Regions from separate parts of the Sporosarcina sp. SAFN-010 genome, predicted to be linked through region 2. Evidence: riboswitches for the same ligand, from Rfam matches in the RefSeq annotation. Region 2 holds a riboswitch; the other holds the start of a gene.
What was found. Region 2 has a riboswitch for FMN ahead of ribD (bifunctional diaminohydroxyphosphoribosylaminopyrimidine deaminase/5-amino-6-(5-phosphoribosylamino)uracil reductase RibD). Riboswitches for the same ligand answer to the same signal wherever they lie in the genome.
Positions count from the first base shown of each region.

Region 1: linked by a shared signal. The riboswitch ahead of ACR65F_RS11370 (ECF transporter S component) and the one ahead of ribD (bifunctional diaminohydroxyphosphoribosylaminopyrimidine deaminase/5-amino-6-(5-phosphoribosylamino)uracil reductase RibD) in region 2 are both predicted to bind FMN.

Region 1 covers NZ_JBPFDS010000009.1:37,419-40,829, reverse strand. Annotated here, with positions in the region: gene ACR65F_RS11380 (YpbB family protein) at 1-852, opposite strand, end outside; gene ACR65F_RS11375 (ferredoxin) at 960-1,217, shown strand; gene ACR65F_RS11370 (ECF transporter S component) at 1,261-1,842, opposite strand; FMN riboswitch at 2,039-2,171, opposite strand; gene ACR65F_RS11365 (hypothetical protein) at 2,244-3,411, opposite strand, start outside.
Region 2 covers NZ_JBPFDS010000006.1:115,369-118,779, forward strand. Annotated here, with positions in the region: gene ACR65F_RS09030 (bifunctional 3,4-dihydroxy-2-butanone-4-phosphate synthase/GTP cyclohydrolase II) at 1-372, opposite strand, end outside; gene ribE (riboflavin synthase) at 390-1,037, opposite strand; gene ribD (bifunctional diaminohydroxyphosphoribosylaminopyrimidine deaminase/5-amino-6-(5-phosphoribosylamino)uracil reductase RibD) at 1,018-2,133, opposite strand; FMN riboswitch at 2,256-2,403, opposite strand; gene ACR65F_RS09045 (hypothetical protein) at 2,465-2,956, opposite strand.

The DNA.
Region 1 (3,411 bases), on a different contig from region 2:
ATGATCCTCAATGGTATTCACTTTTAACTGACGTGTACTTGCAATCTCTTCAATAGACACTCCTTGGTCAAACAACTTTTTTGTAATCGCGGTCGAATCTGTTAGTGGTGTTTCAATACGAATACCATATGCAAGCTTTTGTAATATCGGGAGTTTTTCAGCAAACTCTTCACTTTCAGATACAGCAATTAATCGGTGTAGCGCTTCTAAATATTCGAGTTGTAAACTGGCGACAGGTTCGCTTGTTGCTTCTTCAAGTTGCTCCCACGTCCAGCCTGAAGCGTCCACACCGGTTAAGCGGTGACTCAATATGGATGCTTGAAGGTCAGAAATACCGGTCATTTCCAAAGCTAGTAGCAGCTCACCTGCTAAATAACGTGCGCTATTCTGTCTTGCATCGTAAAGACTTCTTAATACTTCTTTCACAAACTGCTGGATCTTACGGTCATTCGTAATTGGATGAAAAGAATTTCGGGATTCTCGTAACTGAGATAGCGTTTGTACAAGTAAGACCAATCTCAAAAAGAAAATCTCTTCCCTTCCTCTATAATTCCAGCCATCAAAGTGAAAAACTCGTAGTTCTTTTTCCGTTCGCTTTCCCTTTTCCGTGACTGTTACAATGCCTTCACTTTCTCTTATCAATCCTTCATGTTGAAGGGCCCTGACAGCTTCTGCAAAAGTTGAATCTGCTAGTTTCGGGAGTAGCGAAAAATATGGTTTTATTGAAAAATAATCGATATCTTGGAGTGTTTGCCCTGAACGCTTTCCACGTAAGACATGTAAACTCGCATTTAAAGACCTTTGCCCATCCATTTTTTCTGCGATCTTTAAAATTATTGAACTCAACTTCACTAAGAATCCCTACTTTCTAGTGGTTAAAGGTTGAAAACTGTAGAAAACCGTTTTAGAATGGATGAAGTACCTAGTTGCTAGTGCGAAGAAAAGAGGAGAGAACGAACATGTCTACTCGAAAGTTTACTATCGTAGATCAGGACACATGTATCGCTTGTGGAGCTTGCGGAGCTGCAGCGCCTGATATTTATGATTATGATGATGAAGGAATTGCGTTTGTTATCCTCGATGATAACACGGGAAATACTGAAGTTCCAGAAGAACTGCTGGAGGACCTTGAAGATGCATTTGACGGATGTCCAACAGACTCTATCAAAATTGCAGATGATCCATTCGAAGGCGATCCACTTAAATATGAAGACTAAAAACAGGCTACCCGCATTTTAGCGGGTAGCCTGTTTTTCTATTTCAAACCGATAATTTGCGATGTTGTTGAGAAATCCAGTTCTGCATACTTTTAAATAGCAGTAAGGAGATCCCCATTAATATAGCACCTTTAATTAGGTTGAACGGCAAGATACCTAAGACGATCATTGTATAAAGTCCGTCTCCAGTTACTGGCGGTGCATTTAAGAAATACGTGTATGCCGGCAAGAAGACTAGATAATTTAACAGACTCATGCCAACTGCCATGGAAATTGTGCCTGATATAAGTCCCACAGTCAAGCCACGCGAGGTACGGAATTTGTTGAAAATAAAGTAGATCGGCATGATGAACAATACGCCAGTCACAAAATTAGCTATTTCCCCAACAGGTACACCTGTCGGACTTCCTGATAAGAACCAGTAGAGAACGTTCTTCAATAACTCTACAAGAATTCCTGCGACCGGACCTAGCGTCATCACCGCTAATACTGCGGGAATTTCACTAAAATCGATCTTCAAAAAACCTGGTAGTGCTGGTAGCGGGAAGTTAAACTGCATTAGTACTGTGGAAATGCTACCTAGGATGGCGACTAAAATCATCACCCGTAATTTCTTGCTATTCATACTACTCTCTCCTTTTGCGATTCACTTCACAAAGAGGAAAGGATCTGCCTAATCTTTCGCCTGTCTTCACAAAAATACCCTTCAGCAAATTCATGCTAAAGGGAGTGTGTAGACGTGTTTAAATAAGACACTAGCACCCAATAGAATGCTCGCACTTAAATAAGCCGTTGCCTAACAGACAAAAAGACGGCTTCGCCTTCACCTTCTCCCATCCAGACTATACTGTCGGCTCCAGAATCTCACTGGAATCAGCTGTTAAGCTCGCGGGCTAAAAAGCTTTCGCTTCCATTTCCGCCGGTCGGGAATTTCACCCTGCCCCGAAGATGAATCAATATTTTGTTACACCACTAGTATATAGAAAAAAAAACAATCTGTAAACTTGTATGTTTACAGATTGACTGTTACTTCAAAATAAGTGGCATCGGATTCGCTCCGACCACCTCTTTGAGAGGTGCTCTGAAATTCAATCCATTCCAATCCAATGGTTCAACATTGACTACTTTTAGCTGAAGATCGAAACTAGCCGCTGTTAACGCAAGCCCATCAATTAGTTGACTTGCTTCATCCATTGGTAAGGAATCTAGTTGTAAGTTGTTGTTAAATTCAACTTCAGCAATTCCATCATTTACTATGACAGTGAAATCCATCTCTTTTGGAATCACAGGATCATACTGACCATTTGGTGCTGTTCGCATGAGTTGAAGGGCTTCTTTAAATGACTCTGCTTGATACATGGAGTTTGGTGAAAGCACCTTTCGACCATCTTCTAATTTGTAGACGTAGTATGGAGTATTGGCTAGTTCTGCTTGTATATCGATCGGCTCAAGCTGACCTACTTGATCAAACTCTGCTGGCTTTCCAGAATCATCTAATATTCGAATATCACGATATGATGGGAAAGTCTGCATCAAGGAGTGAAGAAACACTTCCTGTATAGCAGTTGACGAGTCATACTCATGCGTATCACTAAGTAGGACGCTAAGCTGATTTCCTTTTTCAGAAAATGTCGCATCTATTGGGTGCATCGGTTTAAAACCTAGCGCTTGCTCATCCAACTCTCCAGTAAATGCCTCGTAAAGCTCCAGATCTGTCGACGCTCCCGTTAGCCCTTTAGCTTCTAACTGTTCTTTTGACAAAAGAATAGACACTGGAATACTGACAGCCTGAGCATCCTGTAACCCTATATGCAATATGCGTCCTCCATCCAAATCAGCTGGATAAACGGCATATTGAGTAGCATCTCCCATTGAAACGGCAGATTTTGAACTAGCATCTTTTGAAAAGTTCTCCATCTCTTTATCTTCTCTTGCAGCTGCAGGCACACCCTCTGAATCACTTTGGATTGACGCCTCATCTGCTGATTGCTTCCCAGTGTCCATAGAGCTCATGAAAGAAGGAATCAGTATCGCAACTAGTAAGACTGCTGCTACTGCCACTATTAAGGGAACAACGCGGTTTTTCTTGCGCAACGGCGTGGCTGGTCTTTTAGTAAGTCGCTCATCATTCTTCAAACGTTCCAGTACTTCTTCCTTAGATCGCTCATCCTTTAATTTCGGCATAGAGTGAAGG
Region 2 (3,411 bases):
GTGACCGGGTTGTTTAAAGTCACTTGGTGTTGCCTGTAGCTCAAGCATTTTTAAAATTGTTTCCGAACGTTCGAAGGCACTAATACCTGTATGAGACTCAGCGTGATCTATGCTCACTGTGAATGCTGTTCCATGTGCATCCGTATTGTTCGCGGTCATCATCGGTAGCCCGAGTTGAGCCGCTTTCGATTCAGTGATCGGCGTACAGATGAGTCCGCGTCCTTTCGTTGCCATGAAATTGATCATCTCAGGGGTTGCGTGTTCTGCTAAGCAGATGAAGTCGCCTTCGTTTTCACGGTTTTCATCATCCACAACAATAATCGGTTTCCCGAGTTTTAAGTCTTGAATCGCTTCTTCGATCGTATCAAACATGAGGAAACACCCTTTCCTTATAAAAATCCGTTTTGCTGTAAAAATTCCTCGTTCAAAGGTCGTTTAGCAGAAGGAGTTTGTTTCTGTAGCATGTTAAACATGTATTTTGCGAGCATATCAAACTCCACATTGACACGTTCTCCCGGTTTACGCTGCGCAAGAACCGTTGTTTTTTGAGTATGTGGGATGAGCGAAATCGAAATGCTTTCATCATCCACATCAAAAATTGTTAAAGACGTCCCGTCAAGAGCAATCGAGCCTTTTGGAAGCACATAGTTCAATCCTCCAGGCGGGAGTGATAAATGCATGACAAGCGAATTCTCGATGTGCTGACACTTTTGGACAATCGCAGTTCCGTCAACGTGACCGGAAACAAAATGACCGCCCAAACGACTATCCGCGCGAAGAGCACGTTCTAAATTTACTGAAGTACCAGCTTTCGCGTTATGTAACGACGTCGTTCGAAACGTTTCAGGCATCACGTCCACGGTAAACTGACCATTCGTAAATGATGTCACAGTCAGACAAGTTCCGTTAACGGCGATACTGTCTCCTAAACGGACATCTTTCAGTATTTCTACAGCTGCCACAGTGAGTTCCATTGATTGACCTGACGAACGGACTGTTCTTACAGTCCCAATTTCCTCAATGATCCCTGTGAACATAAGAATCACTTCCTTTTGGTACAGCCGTTACCTTTAAATCTGGACCGAGCTGTTCCGTTTTTACAAAAACAAAATCTTTTGCGTCACTCATCAAGGCAGGACTTTCCCCGCCGATTGGAGTGAGAGAATCTGTACCTCCAAGTAATCTTGGGGCGATGTACGTAATGATCCGATCGACAGCATCCGCTTGTAAAAAAGATGCATTTACAGAGGATCCTCCTTCTACAAGAAGGGTCATGATGCCACGGGCGCCAAGCTTATCTAGTACGTCAGACACTGAAATGGCAGGCTCATTCATACGAAAAACTTCGATGTGATCATACGGCAAGAAATTCAATTCGTGTTCTTTTGACGCCGCGCTGCCACAAAAAATCCAAGTTGGAGCGTCCGTGTTTTGAATAACCTGACTCGCAACTGGTGTAGATAAGTGTGTATCTAAAATAACTCGAATAGGGTGAAGTCCACCTTGGGGCAATCTGGTGGTAAGAAGGGGATTGTCGTGAAGAATCGTTTTGCTGCCGGTCAAAATGGCATCATGGACATGGCGAAGACGATGGACGTCAAGCCGAGATTGCTCGCTTGTCACCCATTTGCTGTGTCCTGAAAATGCTGCGATTTTACCGTCTAATGTCATAGCTGTTTTTAACGTTACATGAGGTTGTTTGGTCTGAATGAAATGAAAAAAAGGTTGATACAATTCGCGTGCTAAATCTGTACAGACTCCGATTTGTACCTCGACACCTGAATCTCGAAGTCGCTGTATTCCAGACCCTGCAACTAACGGATTTGGATCTAAAGCCGAAACGTAGACACGAGAGATGCCTGCTTGCAAAATCGCTTCTGTGCATGGCGGTGTTTTTCCGGTATGCGAACAAGGTTCAAGAGTGACGTACAAATCAGCGCCAACAGATTCTTTGCCTGCCATATCCAGAGCAACCCGCTCTGCATGACGTTCGCCAGCGCGCAAATGAGCACCCATTCCGACAATCCTGCCATGGTTCACAACAATGGAACCGACTGGTGGATTCGGAGAAGTTTGACCTGCCGCACCTTGCGCAAGTGATAAAGCGATTTGCATATAGTGTTCAATTTCCAAAGATAACAACACTCCTGAATCATAGATTCCTCATGTAACAAAAAAAGCCCCGCAACAGATGTGCGGGGCTGGGTAAGCATGACAAAATAAGCGTCAGTCAAATGAAAAATTTGAAAAACGCACCATTCCTTCTCCCATCCAGACTTTAACTGTCGGCCTTGGAGTTTCACCAAATCCACCGTCTACAAAAAATGCAGCCGGGTCACGGACTAAGAGCCATAAAAGCTCATCACCGCCGGTAGGGAATTTCACCCTGCCCCGAAGGAATATTATTCGGTTGTCTCAAAGTCTAGCACAGCTATTAGTAAGCTTGCAACCTGAATGTTCAATTTTAAACGAGCAAGTCTTTCCACCCGCCAGAGAAGAAATCTGCTGCTGCAAGGGATCCAAGACAGAGGACATATACTGCGATTGGAAGAACTAACGCTGTTATGATTTGCTTTCCTGTAACGTGCATTTTTCTTTTTCTAATCACTCGGTCTACAGCAAAATACAGCAACGATGCGACTAGTCCATATGCTGCAAATACTAATCCGAAACTTGCGTGAAGTAATCCGGAAAGAATAATTTCAGCATTATTGAATTTTACTTTTTCACTAATTAAAACGGATATTTTATCGCTGATAATTGAACATATAATTCCATAAAAAAGTATGATCGGGGTGCCGTAGAGGAGATAGGCCGAAATACTTAGCAAAACCGATCCGAAGTAATTAGAGAATGACGTGATGGGTTCCCCGAAAGGATTGGGAATGAAGAAGCCAAGTAATATGAAAAACAGCACTCCTGATATAGTAGCGGAAAGGATTTTTCTTGCTAACATGATGAGTCCTCCCTGATTGGATACTGAGACAGACAACGAGTTCTAGATTATCTTAACAAATATTTTTACTGTGGGGATTATTGAATCTTCTCAATCGCTTGCCGAATGCTAGAAGTTGTTGATCTGACAGTCGATCACTTACTAATGACTGGGCCACTTTCGGAGATATACCAGTGACACATAACTGAACGCCCATTAGTTTCAAGGCATCCTGAATGGCAAACAAGCTTGTTAATCGGGACTCGTGATTCTAGAACAATCCTGTAATATCAATGATGATATGATCTACTTCATGGTGTTGAACAAATTCACTAAGTTTTTGTGTTAATAAGTTGAATCGATGGGGACTCGTTTCCCCAATAAGGGAAACGGCAGCAAGATTGTCCTGAATTATCAGGATTGGATTGCTTGGTTGAGAGGGTCTGTAACTACAGTAGCCACTCGACTGCCATCTA